Alkalilimnicola ehrlichii MLHE-1: one gene and its partner. The protein of the gene in region 1 binds, or shares a complex with, the protein of each later gene. Links are inferred from orthologs where the notes say so. Each region holds a gene or a part of one and is shown on either strand. Other genes may lie near its edges. The genes, in order: MLG_RS03750 and MLG_RS14835.

Region 1 (9,198 bases):
TCAGGCCCTCCTCGGGCTGATCGCCGAAGATCTTGGTGAGATTGCGGACGCGTATTCTCTGCAAGTCGTCTCTACCCTATTGCCCCAAGATTGAACGTCATGACCGGTCGTGTTTTGTCAGACTCTTTATTCTAGGTCATGCATTCAAGCCTAGCAGAACAAGGGGTTTTGACGCGAACGACGGCGCCATCGCGCCGCTCACTCCGCGGGCTCTGGCGGACGCACCCGAAACAGCCAGGTGTAGAGCGCCGGCACCAGGAAAAGGGTCAGCAGCGTGGCGAACAGCAGCCCCCCGATCATGCTCACCGCCATCACCCGGAACAGGGTGTCGGTGAGCATGGGGGTCATCCCCAGGGCGGTGGTCAGCGCCGTCATGGAGATGGGCGAGAGGCGCCCCACCGAGGCCTCCACCACCGCCTGGTAGCGGTCCATGCCGCTGGCGATGTACTGCTCGATCTGATCCAGCAGCACCACCCCGTTCTTGATCAACATCCCCGACAGGGAGATCAGCCCCAGCAGGGCCATGAAGCCGAAGGGCAGTCCGGTCACCAGCAGGCCGGCGGCGACCCCGACGATGCCCAGCGGGATGGTCATGAAGATGATCAGCGGCTGGCGCAAGCCGTTGAACAGGGCCACCGTGATCAGCACCATCAGCGCCAGACTCACCGGGACCTTGGACAACACCTCGGCCTCACTGCGCTGGGCCGCCTCGTGCTCCCCGCCCCATTCGAAGTGGTAGCCGGGCGGCAACTCGATGGCCTCGATGGCGTCGCGCACCCGGCCGTGGAGCTCGTGGGCCTCAATATTCACCGGATCCGCCTGCACGGTGAGGGTGGGCTGCCGGTCCCGCCGCCAGCGCAGGCTGTCCTCCCGGTCCACCCGCAGCGTCTCCAGCAACTGGTCCAGCGGCACGGACCAGGGGCGATCCGCGGGCCAGACCTGGATATGGCGCAGGTCCGAGAGCCGCTCGCGCTCATCCGGCGGGCGGCGCAGGCGGATGGGCAGCCGGTCGTCGCCCTCCCGGTACATCCCCATGTCCAGGCCGTGCTCAGCGCGCAGGAAGGCCTGACCGATGGCCTCACGGGTGACCCCGGCGCGGCGGGCGGCAGCCTGGTCGATGACCGGCTCCAGGGTCTTCACCGGCTGGCGCCAGTCGTTGCGCACGTATTTGGCCTCGGGATCGGCGCGCAGGATCGCCTCCGCCTGAGCGGCCAACGCCCGGAGGACCGCCGGGTCGGGGCCGCGGAACCGGCCCTCGACCTTGAACTTCTCCACCGAGGCCAGGCTGAAGGGGCGCATCCGGGGCTCCGCCTGGGGGAAATGCTGTGCCAGGTAGGCATCGCCACGGCGAACGATCTCCGACACCTGGCCGGCGTCCTGCAGGCGGATGAGTAGCTGGCCGTAGCTCTGGTTGTGCAGCTCCGGTTCCATGGCCAGTACAATGCGCGGGGCGCCCTCACCGATGAAGCTGGTCACCCGCTCCACCTCGGGCATGGCCAGGAAGTGGTCCTCGATCTCGCGCAGGTCCGCCGCCACCTGCTCGATGCGCCCGCCTTCCGGCAGCCAGTAGTCGAGCATCACCTCGTTACGATCGGCGTTGGGAAAGAAGCTCTGGTCGACAAAGCGGAAGCCGATGACGGCCAGGGCCACGGTGGCGATCACCGTGATGACCACCAGCGGTCGGTGGCGCAGCACGCCGTGCAGCAGCCGCCGGTAGGCCCCGTAAAAGCGGGTCTGATAGGGCTCGGTGGTCTGCTGCCCGGGTTTGAACAGCAGGAAGCCCAGCAGCGGGACGATGGTCATGGCCGCCACCCAGCTCACCAGCAGGGAGATGCCCACCACCTGAAAGAGGCTGGCGACATACTCGCCGGTGTCGTCCTCGGCCAGGAAGATCGCCAGAAAGCCGAAGATCCCCACCAGGGTGGCACCGAGCAGCGGCAGGCCGCTCTCGCGCACCGCCTCGCGGGCCGCCTGCAGGCGCTCCACCCCGCGCCGGATCTTTACCTGCATGAGATCCGCGGTGACGATGGCATTGTCCACCATCATCCCCAGGGAGATGATCATCGCCCCCACCGAGGCCCGGTGCAGGTCGATACCGAACACCCGCATGAACACCAGGGTGGTGGCCACCGTGAGCAGCAGCGCCACCCCCACCATCAGGCCGCTGCGCAGGCCGGTGAACAGGCACAGCACCCCGAGGACAATCACCAGCGCAATCAGAACGTTGCGAACGAAGCCGCTGACCGCATCGTCCACGATCTGCGGCTGCCAGGCGACCACCCCCAGCTCGATTCCCGCCGGAGTGAAGGGCGCCAGCTCGTCCAGTCGCTGCTGCACGGCGCGCCCCATGGCCACCACATTGCTGCCCTCCTCGTGGGCCAGGGCGATGCCCACCGCCGGTTCGCCGTTGAAGCGCATCAGCGGCCGGAGCGGGGTCAGCGGCCCGCGGCTGATCTCGGCGATGTCCCCCAGGCGCACCAACTCGCCCGACTCGCCGCCGGGAATCAAGAAGTCGCGCAACTCGTCCAGGGTATTGAAGGTGCCACTGGGGATGACCCGCAGCCGGCGGTCGCCCAGCTCCGCCCAGCCAGCGTCCTGGACCTTGGTTTGGTCGAACAGCAACGGCACCACCTGACCGGCAGCCAAGCCCATCATGGCGATGCGCGACTCGGACAGGTCCACGTAGACCGCCTCGGGCTGCGCCCCCCAGAGACTGCCGCGGGCGACGCCGTCCACGCCCAGCAGGTCGCGCTTGAGTTCGTCGGCATAGTCCTCCAGGCGGGCGCGCTCCACCCCCGCGCCGTGGACGGCAAGCACGATGCTGTGGACATCACCGAAATCGTCGATCACCCGCGATGGGTGGGCGCCGCTGGGCAGCTGCGCCTGGGCGTCGCCGACCTTTTGCCGCAGGCGGTCCCAGATCTGCGGCAGGTCGTCGGCCCGGTAGCGCTGCTGGATCTCGGCATAGATGACGGACTCACCGGCGCGGGAGAGGCTGCGCACATGGTCCAGCTCATCCAGGTCCTGGATGGCCCGTTCCAGGGGGTCGGTGACCTGCAGCTCCACCTCTTCCGGTGAGGCACCCGGGTACTGGGTGACCACCAGCGCCAGCTTGATGCTGAACTCCGGGTCCTCCAACCAGCCGACGTTGTGGTAGGCCTGCCAGCCCATGACCACCAGCAGCAGGACGGCCACCAGGGTGGTGATGCGGTGGCGTATGGCCAGCGCGGCCAGGTTCATCGCGAGGCCTCCACCTCCAGCGGGGTGACCCGCTGTCCATCCCGGAGAAGGACGGCCCCCACGGTGACCACCCGATCGCCCGCCGCCAATTCATCGCTGGCCAGTCGCAGCCGGTTGCCCTGGAGCCCCAGCACCGTGACCGGCACCGGCTCCAGGGTGTCGTCATCGCCCAGGCGCCACACCCGCGGCTGTTCGCGGTCGTCCAGCGCCCCCATGGGCAGCAGCCAGGTGGGCTCGCCGTGGGTCTCCGGCAGCAGCCGCACCTGCGCCCGCATGCCGGGCCGGGCCTCGGCGGGCGGCTCATCCAAGCGCAGGCGGGCACGCCAGGTGCCGGTCCCGGGGCTGGGCGTGCCGGCACGGTGCACCAGACGGGCCCGGTGCCAGCTATCGTCGATGGCGGGCAGCCGCACCTGCAACATCCCGGTCAGCGCACCACCGAGCAACAGCCGCTCCGGCAGGTCGACGGTGACATCCAGACGGTCAACATCCTGAAAGACCACCACCGGCTGACCGGCCTGAGCCATCTCTCCCGGCTCCACCAGTCGGCGGGCGAGGACCCCGTCCGCCGGCGCCACCAGGCGGGTATCGGCCAGGGCGTCGCGAGCACCCTCCAGCTCTTCCCGGGTACGTTCCACCCGGGCGGTGGCCTGGGCCAGGGCAGCGCGGGCCTGATCCAGCCGCAGCTCGGCAACCCCGGGCCCCTCCGCCGCCCGCTGCAGCCGGCGCAACTCGGTGGCAGCCAGCTCACGGGCGGCCTGGGCCTCGCTCAGCGCCGCCTGCAGGCCATTCACCCGGCGGTGATAATCACGCGGATCCATGCGCGCCAGCACCGTGCCGGATGCCACCCGCTCCCCCTCCGCCACCGGCAGGGCCGCCACCGGGCCCGAGACCCGGAAGGAAAGCGTGCTCTCGTCGCGGGCACGGAGCTGGCCCGGCAGGGTGACCTGCTCGTGGGCGGGTTCCATCCGGACCGGCTCGACATAGACGGGGCGCGGCAGATCGGCGTGATCCGCCTCCGGCGGGCCCTCACAGCCGGCCAGCAGCAGCACCAGCAGCCAAGGCAGGACCAGAACGGCACGAGAAAACGGGTATTGGTGGTGCAATCGGCCCCTCCCTCTTCCCTGGGCCCCAACGGCACGGCGAGACGGACGCCGCCAACGACTATTCGGTACTGGCGGCGCGCTCGCCCTCCAGGGCCGCCAGCAGGGTATGCCAGGACAAGGTGGCACACTTGGTACGGCCGGGGAAGTGGCGCACGCCGGCCAGCACCGGCAGCTCACCGGGCAGCGACTCACCCTGCGCGGGGTCCTCGGTGAGCATGGCCTCGAAGCGGCGAAACAGTGCCGCCACCTCGCTGGCATCCAGACCGGCCACCACTTCGGTCATCATGGAACTGGACGCCGTGCAGATGGCGCAGGCCTCACCGGTAAAGCTCGCCGCCGCCACCCGTCCGGCCTCGTCCAGCCGCAGATACACCTGGATATGATCGCCGCACACCGGGTTGTACCCCTCCGCATGGTGGCTGCAGGGCTCCAGCGGGTGATGATTGCGGGGCTGACGGTTGTGGGCGAGGACGATCTTGCGGTAGAGGTCGCTGAGCTTGGACATGGTCTCCCCGGTGATAAATGCGGTGAGTATACCAAGCCGGCGGCGGCCAGCGGCCACCTGGCGGGGCACACCGCGGACAGGAAAGCGGCCCGGGAAGACAGTCCATGGCCGCCGGCTGCCTGAGAAGGGCGCCGGCGACGGACACCGCCGGCAAATGGCGCGGCGGCTCAGCCGCCGAACAGTTCGCGCACCTTCTCAACGCCCTCCACCAGCGCATCCACCTCGGCCTCGGTGTTGTAGGCCGCGAAGGAGGCGCGGGCGGTGGCCGGCACGTTGAAGCGTTTCATCACCGGCTCGGCACAGTGGTGCCCGGTGCGGATGGCGACCCCCTGTTGGTCGAGGATGGTGCCGATATCGTGGGGGTGGGCCTCGTCCATCACGAAGGAGAGCACCGCCGCCTTGTCCGGGGCCGTGCCCAGTAGCCGCACCCCCTCCAACGCACCCAGCCGCTCGGTGGCGTAATCCAACAGGCGGGCCTCATGGGCGGCGATGGCCTCCAGGCCCACCGCCTGCACCCAGTCCACCGCCGCGCCCAGGGCGATGGCGCCGGCGATGTTGGGCGTACCTGCCTCGAAGCGGGCAGGCGGTTCGGCGTAGAGGGTCTTCTCGAAGCTGACGGTGCGGATCATGTCGCCACCGCCCTGCCAGGGCCGCATGCCCTTGAGCAGGTCGTGGCGCCCGTAGAGCACCCCCACCCCGGTCGGCCCATAGAGCTTGTGCCCGGAGAAGGCGTAGAAGTCGCAGTCCAGCTCGCGCACATCCACCGGGCCATGAGGCACCGCCTGGGCGCCGTCCAGCAGCACGGGGATGTCCCGGGCGTGGGCCTGCTCAATCATCCAGCGCACCGGGTTCACCGTGCCCAGGGCATTGGAGACGTGCCCCACGGAGAGGAAGCGGGTCCGATCACTGAGCAGGGCCTGGAAGGCCTCCAGGTCCAGTTCGCCGTTATCCTGTACCGGGATGACCCGCAGCTCCGCCCCGGTGCGCTCGCAGACCATCTGCCAGGGGACGATGTTGGAGTGGTGCTCCAGGTAGCTGATGAGGATCTCATCGCCTGGCTGCAACAGGGGCTCCACGTAGCTGTGGGCCACCAAATTGATGGCCTCGGTGGTGCCGCGCAGGAAGACGATCTCCCCGTCGCGCTCGGCGTTCAGGAACCGCTGCACCTTCTCGCGGGCCCCCTCGAAGGCGGTGGTGCAGCGCTGGGAGAGGGCGTGCACCCCACGGTGGATGTTGGCGTAGTACTCGCGATAACACGCCGCCTCGGCCTCGATCACCGCCTCCGGCTTCTGGCAGCTGGCGGCATTGTCCAGGTAGACCAGCGGGTAGCCGTTCACCTGTTGGTGCAGGACGGGGAACTGGGCGCGCAGGGCCGCCACGTCCAGCGGCGGCCCGGCCCGTTCCCGGTCGCGAACCGGTTCAACCGTGCTCATACAAGCCCCTCGAAGTCGGCCTGCCCCGGCAGGAAGCCGCCCAGCAGGCGTTGCTGATAGGTCTTCAGGCTATCAAGCCTGACCTCGCTGAGCACCTCATTGGCAAAGGCCCAAGTGAGCAGGGCCTGAGCGCTGTCCTGGTCCATGCCGCGGCTGCGCAGGTAGAAGACCGCCTCCTTGTCCAGCTCGCCCACGGTGGAGCCGTGGGAGCACTTGACGTCGTCGGCGTAGATCTCCAGGCGCGGGTTGGAGTGGGCCAGCGCCATCGGGCTCAGGATCAGGTTGCGATTCTCCTGGAAGCCGTCGGTCTTCTGGGCGCCCTCCTCCACCTTGAGCAGGCCGTCGAACACCGCCTCGGCCTTATCCTTGAGGATGCCCTTGAACAGCTGGCTGCTGTGACCATGTTCGCAGTCGTGGGTCATCCAGGTGTGCTGATCGGTGAAGCGCTTGCGGTCGCCCAGGTAGAGACCGTTGATGATCACCTCGGCGGCGGTGCCCTTGAGCAGGCCGTAGTAGTCCACCCGGCTGATCCGGCCGCCGAAATTGAAGTTCTGCACATGCACCCGGGCATCGCGATCCGCCTCGGCATGGACCGCCCCCAGGTGGAAGGCATCGGCGCCCTCCCGCTGCAGCCGGTCCAGCCGCACGTTAGCGTTGGCCTCGGCGATGATCTCGGTGACCGGGCTGGCCAGGTAGGCACTGCCGTCCGGACCACCGTGCCACTCGATCAGGCGGCACTCGGCGCTCTCCTCGGCGTGCACCAACACCCGTGGCCAGGAGGCCCGATCGGCACCGGCGTCCGAGCAGGCAAAGATGAACAGCACCTCCTGCTCCACCGCCTGGCCCCGCGGGACGTGCACATAGACCCCCTGCCGGGCGAAGGCGGTGTTGAGGGCGATGAACGGATGCTGCTCATAGTCCGCGTGGGCGGCCAGGTGCTGCTGTACATCGGCCTCGTCCAAGGCCTCGGACAGCGGCTTGACGGTCAGGCCCTCGGGCAGCGCGTCCGGGGTGGAGTGCTGCGGGCTGAACACGCCGTCGATGAACACCAGGCGCGGCGCATCGGGGGCCACAGAGATGGCCTCCTGCAACACCTGCGGCGCCACACCCAGGGTCTCGGCCGGACGGTAGTGGTGCTGCAGCAGCGCGTCCAGCTTGATGTTCCGCCACGCCTCCCAGCGCCGGGTGGGGAACCCCATACGCTCGAAGGCCTCGATGGCCGCCTGGCGGCGGGCCTCCAGCCAGTCCGGACCCTGCTGATCGGCGGGCCGCTGGCGGAAGTCCTCCAGGTAGATGCTGTGTTTCTCTGCCAAGGCTTCCATTCGCTCCTCCTCAGGCCGCGTTTTCACCGAACAGGGCGTAGCCGGACTCCTCCAGCTCCAGGGCCAGGGTGTAATCGCCGGACTTAACGATCTTGCCGTCCAGCATCACATGCACATGGTCGGGCTTGATGTAGTTCAGCAGCCGCTGATAGTGGGTGATCAGCAGGAAGGAGCGGTGCGGATGGCGCATGCTATTGACGCCCTCCGAGACGATGCGCAGGGCGTCGATATCCAGCCCGGAATCGGTCTCGTCCAGGATCGCCATGTGCGGGGCCAGAGCGGCCATCTGGAAGATCTCGTTGCGCTTTTTCTCACCGCCGGAGAAGCCTTCGTTGACCGGGCGGTTCACCAGCTCATCGCCCATCTTCACCATCTTGGCAGCGTCCTTGATGTGACGCAGCACCTCGATGGCGGACAGCTCCGGCTCGCCACGGTACTTGCGCACGGAGTTGATGGCGGTCTTGAGGAAGTAGACGTTGGAGACGCCAGGCACTTCCACCGGGTACTGGAAGCCGAGGAAGACACCCTCGCCGGCGCGCTCTTCCGGCTCCAGCTCCAGCAGGTCCTTGCCGCGGAACAGAACCTCGCCGGCGGTGACCTCGTAGTTCTCGTCACCGGCCAGGACCTTGGACAGGGTGCTCTTGCCCGAGCCGTTCGGGCCCATGATGGCGTGCACCTCGCCCTCGCCGATCTCCAGGTTCACGCCCTTGAGGATCTCGGTGTCTTCCACCCGGGCATGCAGGTTTCTGATCTTCAGCATCTCGTACTCCGTTTCGTATCTCTTGAGTGTTCGTCCAACTGATCGCCAAAGGCGCGTTTAACCCACGCTGTCTTCCAGGGTGACCGCCAACAGGGCCTGGGCCTCCACCGCGAACTCCATCGGCAGCTCCTTGAAGACCTCCTTGCAAAAGCCGTTCACCACCAGGTTGACCGCGTCCTCCTCGCTCAGTCCGCGCTGGCGCAGGTAGAAGATCTGGTCCTCGCTGATCTTCGAGGTGGTGGCCTCGTGCTCGAGCTGGGCACCCGGGTGCTGCACATCGATATAGGGGAAGGTGTGCGCCCCGCAGGTATCGCTCATCAGCATGGAGTCGCACTGCGAGTAGTTGCGCGCGCCGCTGGCGGTGGGGGCGATGCGCACCAGGCCGCGGTAGCTTTGCTGGCCGTGGTCGGCACTGATCCCCTTGGAGATGATGGTGCTCTTGGTGTTCTTGCCCAGGTGGATCATCTTGGTGCCGGTGTCGGCCTGCTGCCGGCCCCGGGTCACGGCCACCGAGTAGAACTCCCCGGTGGAGTCGTCGCCCTTGAGCACGCAGCTGGGGTACTTCCAGGTGATCGCCGAGCCGGTCTCCACCTGGGTCCAACTGATCTTGGAGCGGGCGCCCTCGCACAGGCCGCGCTTGGTGACGAAGTTGTAGATGCCGCCCTTGCCGTTTTCGTCGCCGGGGTACCAGTTCTGCACCGTGGAGTACTTGATGCTGGCGTCTTGGTGTGCCACCAGCTCGACCACCGCGGCGTGGAGCTGGTTATCGTCGCGCATGGGCGCGGTGCAACCCTCCAGGTAGGAGACCTCGGCGCCCTCTTCGGCGATGATCAGG
Region 2 (9,008 bases), 990 kb from region 1 along the record:
GCCCGCGAACAGGAGCGGCTGTCCCGGCTCGGGGAGCGGGGCGCGGTCTCCCGGCACGACGTGGACCGGGCGGCGGCCCAGGCCCGGCAGGCCGAGGCCACGGTCGCCGCGGCGCGCCACCGGGTCAATGCCGCCCGGGCGGAGCTGGAGGCGGCCCGACTGGCGCTCGCGTTTGCCGGGCAGCGGGACGAGGAGACCCCCGAGGTCATCGAACTCCAGGCACCGGCCAGCGGTCGGGTGCTGGCGCGCCATTTCGAGAGCGCGCGGGTGGTGCAGCCGGGCGAGCCGATCCTGGAGCTGGCGGACCCGCAGGCGCTGGAGGTGGAGGTGGAGGTGCTCTCCGCCGATGCCGTACGCATCCGCCCGGGCATGGCGGTTGCGTTGCAGCGCTGGGGCGGGAGGGATGACCTGGACGGGGTGGTGCGAAGGGTGGAGCCCAGCGGTTTCACCAAGTTTTCGGCCCTGGGGGTGGAGGAGCAGCGGGTCCGGGTTATTGTGGATTTCATCTCCGACCCGGCGGACTGGGCCGCCCTGGGTGATGCCTATCGGGTGAACGCCCTCTTTCTGCTGGACAGCCGCGAGGACGTGTTGCGGGCACCAATCAGTGCCCTGTTCCGCGATGGCGATCACTGGGCGGTGTTCGTGGTCAGCGATGGCCGGGTGCGGCTGCGGCGGGTGGAGCGGGGCCTGCGCGGTGGTGGCGATGTGGAAATCCTCTCGGGGCTGGAGCCGGGCGAGGCCGTGGTGGTGCACCCCGATCGGGACCTCAGCGACGGGCGCCGGGTGCGGATCCGCCCGGCCCCGTGAACCGCCGGCACCGGAGGCCGGGAGCGGCTGGTCGGATCCGGGCGTTTGCGTCAACAGTTGTATTGTCGTGTTCTACGCTGGAGTATATGGCCCTCAAAATTTCTGGGGAATTCTACATTCGATGACGAGCAACCCTGACGCGGGTTCAAACCTATTGACCTCGATGGCGCAGACGCAATTTGATCTGCTGGCGGACAGCTTCCCCGGGGAGGTCCTGTTCTGCCGGCTCGGGATGGATGGGGCAATCCGCTTTACCGCGCGTGGCCCCGGGCTGGCACGGCTCCACCGCGTGGGTGAGGGCAGTGGCCCCTGGGCGGAACACCAGCTCTTCCGCTTTGTGCCGGAGCCCGACCGCAAGCGATTGCTGGAGAGCCTCTATCACTCGGCCAAGCGGCTCACTCCCTGGCGCTGTGAGTACATGGTCAAGGCGGGCCGGCGGGCCCGTGTGCACCTGGAGCTCTCCGCCCGTCCGGAGTCGCGGCGGGACGGCGGGGTGGAGTGGGTGGGCTGTGTGCTGGACGTCTCCGAGCGCTACTACCTGGAGCAGGCCCTGCTTCGGGCGCAGGAGAAGTTCCGCTTCCTCGCCGAGAGTACCCGCGACCTAGTCACCCTCCACGCCCCCGACGGCGAGTTCATGTACGTCTCCCAGTCGGTCCGCCACCTGCTGGGCCACACACCGGATCAGCTCACCGGGGTCAGCCCCCTCGACTACGTCCACCCGGGCGACGTGGAGCGGGTGCGCGACCTGTTCCGCAAGCTCGCCGTCCAGGGCGAGACCGAGCGCGACGTGCAGTACCGCATCCGCCGCCGGGACGGCAGCTACGCCTGGCTGGAGAGCCGGGCCACCGCCTACCTGGACGGCGAGGGCCAGCTGATCGCCCTGCAGTGCACCTCCCGGGATATCACCGAGCAGCGGGCGCTGATGAGTGCATTGGTGGAGAGCGAGCAGCGGGCAACCGGCCCCGTCGGTCCGGCGCTGGAGTTCTTCTGGGAGGTGGATGAGCACGGCCGCTACATGTGGGTATCCGCCCAGGCGGAGACCATCGCGGGTATCCCGCCGGTGATCCTGGAGACCCTGAGCCCCTTCGACCTGATGCCGCCGGAGGAGCGCACCCGGGTCTGGAACTGGTTCAGCGGCCTGCGGGACAGCGGACGGGGCTTCTCGGAGATCGAACATCGGGTGCTGCGCAACGGTGAGCTGCGCTGGTGGCGGGTGAGTGGCATGCCGCTGTTCAGCGCCACCGGGGAGCTCACCGGTTATCGCGGGGCGGCGCGGGATGTCACCGAGCAGAAGCAGGTTCAGGGGCGACTCACCCAGATGGCCGGCGCTGAACCGGTCAGTGGGCTGCCCAATGAACGGGTGCTCGCGGTGCACTTCGAGCGCGCCCAGACCCGCGCCAGCATCAAGGACCTGGGCATTGTCATCGTCCTGGTGCAGGTGGAGGTGGCGGAGCCGTCCGGTGATGCGGCGCTTGAGGCCCTGGTGGCGGCGCGGTACAGCCTGATCATCCAGCGCCTGGAGGCCCTGCTGCGGCCATCGCAGACCCTGGCCTGCATCGAGCCCGGGCAGTTCGTGATGCTGCTGCCGGACCTGGTGCGCGACGAGGCCGTTTCGGTGGCCCAGCGCATGCGCGCCCGGGTCGAGGAGAGCCTGCGTCGCTCGGGGCGGGAGCAGCCGGTGGGCCCGGGCTGGGCGCACGTGGGGACCGCCATCTTCCCGGGGCAGGGGGAGATGCTGGCCGCACTGCTGAGCCGGGCGCGCCAGCAGTCCGAGCCAGTGCGCCTCGCGGAGGAGGATTCCTCGCTCGGTGAGGGGGAAGACGACGACCGTGGAGACGGGTGTTGAAGGTCGCCGACGAGCACGATCTGGAACAGGCGCTGATCAAGGCGCGGGGCAAGCAGGTTCGGCGCCTCGGCGGCATCCTCCTGGAACGGGGCCTTATCGACGAGACCACGCTGCGTGCGGCCTTGGACACCCACCGGGCGCAGCCGCACCTGCAGCTTGGCCGCTGGCTGGTGGAGCATCGCCACATCACCCGGGAGCAGCTCGAGGACGCCCTGTGCGAGCAGCTCGGGATCCCTCGGGTGGATCTGGCGGGGTTTGTGGCCAAGCCGGAGGTCGCCGGGCTGATCCCCTACGAGATGTGCCTGCGACTCAACGTCCTGCCCCTGGCGCGCCACCGATCGGTGCTGATGGCTGCCACCGCCACCCCGACGGACGAGGAGTTGCTGGCCAACCTCCGTTTCCATACCGGACTCAACGTGGAGCCGGTCCTGGCGCCTCCCCATCAGATCAGCAGCGCGATTAATCGCTCCTATAAATCCCTGGCCATCGGCGGTGAGGAGGGCATGGACACCCTGCTGACCACCGATGAGGACCGGGACCTGCGCCGCGACCAGGAGATAGAGAGCCAGGCCAGCAGCCGCCCGGTGGTGCGGCTGGTCAATACCGTCATCCTGCAGGCGATCAGCCGCGGGGCGTCCGACATCCACTTCATGCCACGCGAGAACGACCTGGCGGTGATGTTCCGTATCGACGGCGCCATCCAGCGGGTGCGACTGGTGGACAAGGCGCAGCTGGCGGCGGTTGTCGCCCGCATCAAGATCCTGGGTCGCATGAATATTGCCGAAAAGCGCCTGCCCCAAGACGGCCATGCGCGGGTGCGGGTGAGCGGCAAGGCGGTGGACCTGCGCATTTCGGTGATGCCCACCTACACCGGCGAGAGCGTGGTCGTCCGCATCCTCAACAAGGCCCACGGACTCAAGCGGCTGGAGGAAATCGGGTTCTCTGAGCGCGACGACCGGATCGTCCGCACCCTGATCCAGCGCCCCCAGGGGATGATCCTGGTCACCGGACCCACCGGCTCGGGCAAGTCCACCACCCTCTACTCCCTGCTCCAGGAGGTGCGTCGTGCCGAGCCCCACATCCTTACCGTGGAGGAGCCGGTGGAGTACGACATGGAGGGGGTGGAACAGATCCAGGTGAATGCCGGCATCGGCTACACCTTTGCCCGGGCGCTGCGCAATATCCTCCGCCACGATCCCGATGTGATCATGGTCGGGGAGATCCGCGATCTGGAGACGGCCGAGATCGCCACCAAGGCGGCGCTCACCGGCCACATGGTCCTTTCCACCCTGCACACCAACGATGCACCCAGCGCCGTGACCCGCCTGGTGGACATGGGGGTGGAGCCCTACCTGGTGAGTTCCACCGTGATGGGCGTGCTGGCCCAACGGCTGGTCCGTGTTATCTGTACCCATTGCCGGGTGGCGCATGAGCCAGAGGCGCTGGTGCGCCAGGTGATGGGCGTCGGCGACGAGCCATTCTGGACCGGGACCGGCTGTGATCGCTGCGACTATACCGGGTTTCACGGGCGTGCCATGGCCTATGAACTGCTGGTGGCCGATCGCAACATGGCCACCCGTATCGCTCAGGGCATCACCACCGAGGCGCTGAGGGAACTGGCCGTGGAGGGGGGTATGCGCAGTCTGACCCGGCACGGCCTGCACCTGGCGCGTACCGGGGTCACCACCCTGGAAGAGGCCTTCCGGGTCCGGCTGGAGGACCTGGACGATGTCAAGAAGGTGGTGGACGCGGGTTACTGAGCCAGGGCGTCGGGGTGTACCCGGCCGGCCAGCGCCTCGGCCAGCGCCTCTGCCATCAGCAGCACGCAGCGGTGTCGGGCGGGATAGGCGCGTAGCAAGGTGAGGGGCTCCAGCGGCGCGGGCAGCAGGCCGTCGTCGTTTCGTTTCAGGGCCGCATCCAACTGTGCCGGCCAGAGGGCCAACCGGGCCGCGCTGGTTCCCGGCAGCCGCTCGCAGCAGAGCGAGGCGGCCGCCATGCACACGGCGCAGCCGCGACCGTGAAAGCCCATCGCCGACACCCGGTCGCCCGACAGCGCCAGTCCCAGTTGCAGCTCGTCACCGCAGAGGGCGTTGCGCGCCTCGCCGCGCAGGGGAAAGTGCTCCACCGGGCCGAACCGCCGCGGATGGCGGTAATGGTCCAGGATGATATCGCGATAGAGGTCGTCCACGGGCTTACACCTCGGGGGTCGGCGTCGGCAGGGGTTTGATGTCGCGCAGGCGTCGGCCGCTGCCGTTGCGCCGCAGCATGACGATCTCGGCCAGGATGGCGAGCGCGATCTCCTCCGGCTCCCGCCCGCCCAGATCCAGCCCGGCCGGCGCCACCACCGCGCTCAACCGCTGCTGATCGTGGTCGTCCTCGCGCAGTCCCTGCAGGACCAGGGCGGCGCGCTTGCGGCTGGCCACCAGGGCGATATAGCCGGCGCCGCAGGCCAGGGCGCGGGCAATGGCGTGGTGATCGCCCTTGTGCTGGGTGGCCACCACCACGAAGTCACCGGGGTCGGGGCATAGGGCGGCGTAGTCCAGGTCGTCCGCGTGGATGGCGCTCGCCTCCGGGAAGCGTTCGCGGCTGGCCCGCGGGTCATTGACCACGACGCGCAGACCGGTGGCAGCGGCCATCCGGGAAAGGGTCTCGGTGAGCCGGCCCGCGCCCAGCAGCCAGAGCGTGGGGCGGGGCAGCACCGGTTCCACCCAAACCCGCATGCGTCCGCCGCAGGGCACGCCGGTGCCCAGGATCTCGTCATCCATATCCACCAGGATCAGCTCGCCCCGCCCGCCCTCCAGACTTCGACGCGCTGCCTGGGCGGTGGCCGCGTCGGCGCAACCGCCACCCACCCAACCGGCGAGCAGGCGGCCCTCCCCGTCGAAGACGGCCTTGGCACCCGTCTCCGCTGAGACCGAGCCCTCCACCTCCACCACCGTGGCGAGCGCATGGGGCGCCCCCTGGTCGCGCAGCTCCACCAGTACATCGAGCACCTCGCGCCCACTCATGACACCGCCTCCTGCAAGAAGTCCCGGTCCTCCGGGGTGTCCAGGTCGATCACGTAGTTGGGGCTGGCCATCTCCACCGCCTTCACCCGCTCGGGGCAGCGTTCGATGAGCCGGCGACAGCCCAGGTTGCGCCCGCCCCGCAGGATCGCCTCCCGCTGCCCGGGGTCCAGGGCAATGGGGTTGCCCCGCTGGCCCCGGTGGGTGGGCACGACGATGGTGTGGTGCCCCCGTTCCCGGTAACAGCGAATAAGCCGGGCCACATCCCGGGGCTGCAGGGTGGGCTGGTCGGCCAGCGCGATCAGGATGCCCTCCGGCCGGCCGCCCAAGGCGCTCAGACCGCAATGGACGGAGCTCATCTGCCCCTCGGGGTAGCGGGGGTTGAGTCCGGTCCGCAGGGGCAGGTCGCTGAGCAGGGGCTGCAGCCGCGGCGCCTCATGGCCCAGCACCACCAGCAGGTCCCCCACGCCCCCCTCCAGCAGGACCCGGGCGGTCCGCCGCACCAGCGGCTCACCGTCCACCTCCAGCAGGAGCTTGTTGACCGGGCCCATCCGGCGGGACTCGCCGGCGGCCAGCAAGACCGCGGCCATGTACGGGCTCATACACCACCTCCACAGCAGCTTGGGGTCTCCGGACGGGCGGCCGGGGCCGCTTCCGGCTCCGTTGCCACCCCGCTGTCCTCGGCCCCGGCCTTCGCGGCCGGGGTGCTGTCCGCGCCGCGCCGCCACTGCACCAGTTGTGCCACCACCGACAGGGCGATCTCGGCCGGGGTACGGGCCCCGATGGGGACGCCGGCCGGGGTCCGGATGCATTGCAGCCGGCTGGGACAGACGCCGCGCCCGCGCAATTCGTCCCGGAGCTTGTCCCGCTTACGGGGGCTGGCGATAAAGGCCACCGGGTCGGCCGCTGTCTGCAGGGCGGCCTCCAGCGCGGGGCGGTCGCCGCGGCCCTGGGTGGCCACCACCGCCCATTGTGGCGCGGGCCAGTCCTCCGGGGTGGGGAAGGCGTTGTGGTGGGCGGCGGCCTCGGGGAAGTCGGCGAGCGTGGTCCCGGGGGCCAGTACCTGCACCCGCAGGTCCATGCGGGCGGCCAGGGCGGCCAGGTGACGCGCCACCGGGGCACTGCCGTAGAGATTGACCACGGGGCTGGGCAGCAGGGGGTCGATGAAGATATCCAGGGTGCCGCCACTGTGGCAGGCCATATTGAAATCGGTGATGCCCGCCACTTGCGGTTGATCGCCCTTCCCGGGTGAGATCCGGATTAACCGCGCGGCACCGTCCGCCAGGGCCTCGCGGACGGTGCCCAACACCGCCGGTTGGGCGCAACCGCCACCGATCCAGCCGTGGATGGCGCCCTCCGCGGTGACCACCGCCTTCTCCCCCGGCTTGGCCGAGGTGGGCGAGACGGCGCGCACCACAGTGACCAGCGCGCAGGGGGTGCCGGCCGCGGTCAGTTGCTGCAGTTTCCGGAGTACGGCGCTGTTGTGTTCCATCGGACGGGCTCCCCCGCGCTAGAGGCGGATCAGTTCCTGTTCCAGGGCCAGCAGGCTGTCCAGGGTGTGGGCCGGTGCCAGCCGGTCCAGGTAGGGCAGGGCGCTGCGCATCCCCCGCGCCTCCGGGGCATAGCCACTGCGCCCCATCAGTGGGTTGAGCCAGAGCAGGCGTCCGGCGCGGCCGCGCAGTTCGGCCAGGGCCCGGGTGAGGGTCTCCGGGTCGCCGGTGTCCAGACCGTCGCTGAAGATCAGCACCACGCTGCGCCGGCGTACCCCCTCACCGTACTGGCGGTTGAAGCGCGCCAGGCAGGCGCCGATGCGGGTGCCGCCGGACCAGCCGGTGGAGAGCAGGGCCAGCTTCTCCCGCAGCCGCTCCGGACGGGCCTCCTGCAGGGCGTCGGTGATGCGGACCAGTTCGGTGTGAAAGATAAAGGCCTCGCTGCGCGGGAAGGCCTGCAGGGCACTGCCGGCGAAGCGCAGGAACCGGTAGCTGTACAGGTTCATGGAGCGGCTGGCGTCCACCAGCAGGATCAGCCGCGGGGGTTGCCGACGCGGTCGCCGCCAGACCGGATCAAAGGGCACTCCGCCCCGCGCCAGGCTGCGGCGCAGGGTGGCCCGCGGCGCCAGCCGCCGGCCCTTCTGCAGGGCCCGCCAGCGGCGCCGGACGCGGCGCTGCCAGCGCCGCGCCATGCGGTCCATCAGGGCGTCCAGGGCGCGGGACTCCTCCGGGTCGCAAAGGTGCCGGAAGTCGGTGCGGCCCAGCCCCGCCTGCGGGCTGGCCCCGGCACGGGCGCCGGCGGGATCGGCATCCCCGGCGTCACCCGCGGCGGGGCGGTCCGGCTGCGGGGCGGCCTCCTCTACGCCGGCCCGGCCCGGCGCAGGGTGCAGCCCGCCACCCGGGCCCAGGGCGCGGCTCCGCACCCCGCGCCGGGGCCGCCACCACTGCTCGAACAGGGCCTCGAAGCCGTGCCACTGCTCCCGGGTTCCGCAGCACAGCGGGCGCAGGGCCCGCGCCAGTCGCCGCGGGTCCTCCAGCCCGGTCTGCTCGGCAACCCGCAGCACATCCTGCTGTTCCTGCAGGCCGATGGGCCAACCGCGGGCGCGCAGGGCGCGGGTGAAGGCGAGGAGCTGCTCGGCGGCGGGCAGGGTCATCCGGCGCCTCCGGCGGCCAGCGCCTGAAGCCGCTCCGGGGTCAGGGCGTCCCGGTCCTGCCGGGTCTTGATCAGGCAGGCCAGGGTTTCCAGCACCGCCTCCGGCTCCCGGTCCAACTGCTCCACCCCCAGGCCGGCCAGGGCGGCGGCCCAGTCCAGGGTCTCGGCCACCCCGGGGGATTTGCGCAGGCCCTCACGGCGCAGCCGGTGGACGAAGGCCACCGCCTGCCGGGCCAGCGCCTCGGGCAGGTCCGGCACCCGGGCATGGACGATGGCGATCTCGCGGGCCGCGTCCGGGAAGTCGAGATAGTGATAAAGGCAGCGCCGGCGCAAGGCGTCGGAGAGCTCGCGGGTGGCGTTGGAGGTGAGCACCACCCGGGGCCGGGTATTGGCGCTCAGGGTGCCCAGTTCCGGCACCGTGACCTGGAACTCGGCGAGCACCTCCAGCAGATAGGCCTCGAACTCCTCGTCGGCGCGGTCGATCTCGTCCACCAGCAATACCGGTGGCTCGGGTTGGCTGATGGCCTCCAGCAGCGGGCGGCGCAACAGGTAGCGCTCGGAGAAGATGGCCTGTTCCGCCTCCTCGCCGGCGCGGCCCTCCGCCTCCAGCAGCCGGATGGCCAGGAGCTGGCGCTGGTAGTCCCACTCGTAGACGGCCGATTGGGCATCCAGGCCCTCGTAGCACTGCAGGCGGATGAGCCGGCAGC

Evidence for each region.
Region 2: the proteins of MLG_RS03750 (region 1) and MLG_RS14835 are in contact, whole or in part, in a solved structure (PDB 5XT5), measured with the Bacillus subtilis proteins. The link is inferred for Alkalilimnicola ehrlichii MLHE-1 from one-to-one orthologs.

What each region holds. Positions count from the first base shown.
Region 1 is NC_008340.1:807,438-816,635, reverse strand. The notes cover bases 4,149-7,148. They hold MLG_RS03750 (cysteine desulfurase), read right to left. Parts: upstream 6,282-7,148; coding sequence 5,016-6,281; downstream 4,149-5,015. Other genes in these bases: sufD (Fe-S cluster assembly protein SufD), read right to left, coding at 6,278-7,148; sufU (Fe-S cluster assembly sulfur transfer protein SufU), read right to left, coding at 4,402-4,848; MLG_RS03760 (efflux RND transporter periplasmic adaptor subunit), read right to left, coding at 4,149-4,343. In the rest of the region: MLG_RS03770 (quaternary amine ABC transporter ATP-binding protein), read right to left, coding at 1-64; MLG_RS03765 (efflux RND transporter permease subunit), read right to left, coding at 199-3,240; more of MLG_RS03760, read right to left, coding at 3,237-4,148; more of sufD, read right to left, coding at 7,149-7,603; Fe-S cluster assembly ATPase SufC, read right to left, coding at 7,614-8,363; Fe-S cluster assembly protein SufB, read right to left, coding at 8,421-9,198. UniProt on the Bacillus subtilis protein: Type II cysteine desulfurase that acts as the initial step in the SUF-like Fe-S cluster assembly pathway.
Region 2 is NC_008340.1:1,791,533-1,800,540, reverse strand. The notes cover bases 3,125-5,934. They hold MLG_RS14835 (iron-sulfur cluster assembly scaffold protein), read right to left. Parts: upstream 4,842-5,934; coding sequence 4,407-4,841; downstream 3,125-4,406. Other genes in these bases: MLG_RS08010 (nucleotidyltransferase family protein), read right to left, coding at 5,658-5,934; MLG_RS08015 (XdhC family protein), read right to left, coding at 4,846-5,661; MLG_RS08025 (GspE/PulE family protein), read left to right, coding at 3,125-4,413. In the rest of the region: MLG_RS08035 (efflux RND transporter periplasmic adaptor subunit), read left to right, coding at 1-807; MLG_RS08030 (sensor domain-containing diguanylate cyclase), read left to right, coding at 971-2,653; more of MLG_RS08025, read left to right, coding at 2,650-3,124; more of MLG_RS08010, read right to left, coding at 5,935-6,260; MLG_RS08005 (XdhC family protein), read right to left, coding at 6,257-7,150; MLG_RS08000 (vWA domain-containing protein), read right to left, coding at 7,169-8,302; MLG_RS07995 (AAA family ATPase), read right to left, coding at 8,299-9,008. UniProt on the Bacillus subtilis protein: Part of the SUF-like system that mediates the biosynthesis of iron-sulfur (Fe-S) clusters. Acts as a sulfurtransferase and thus transfers sulfur from SufS to SufB.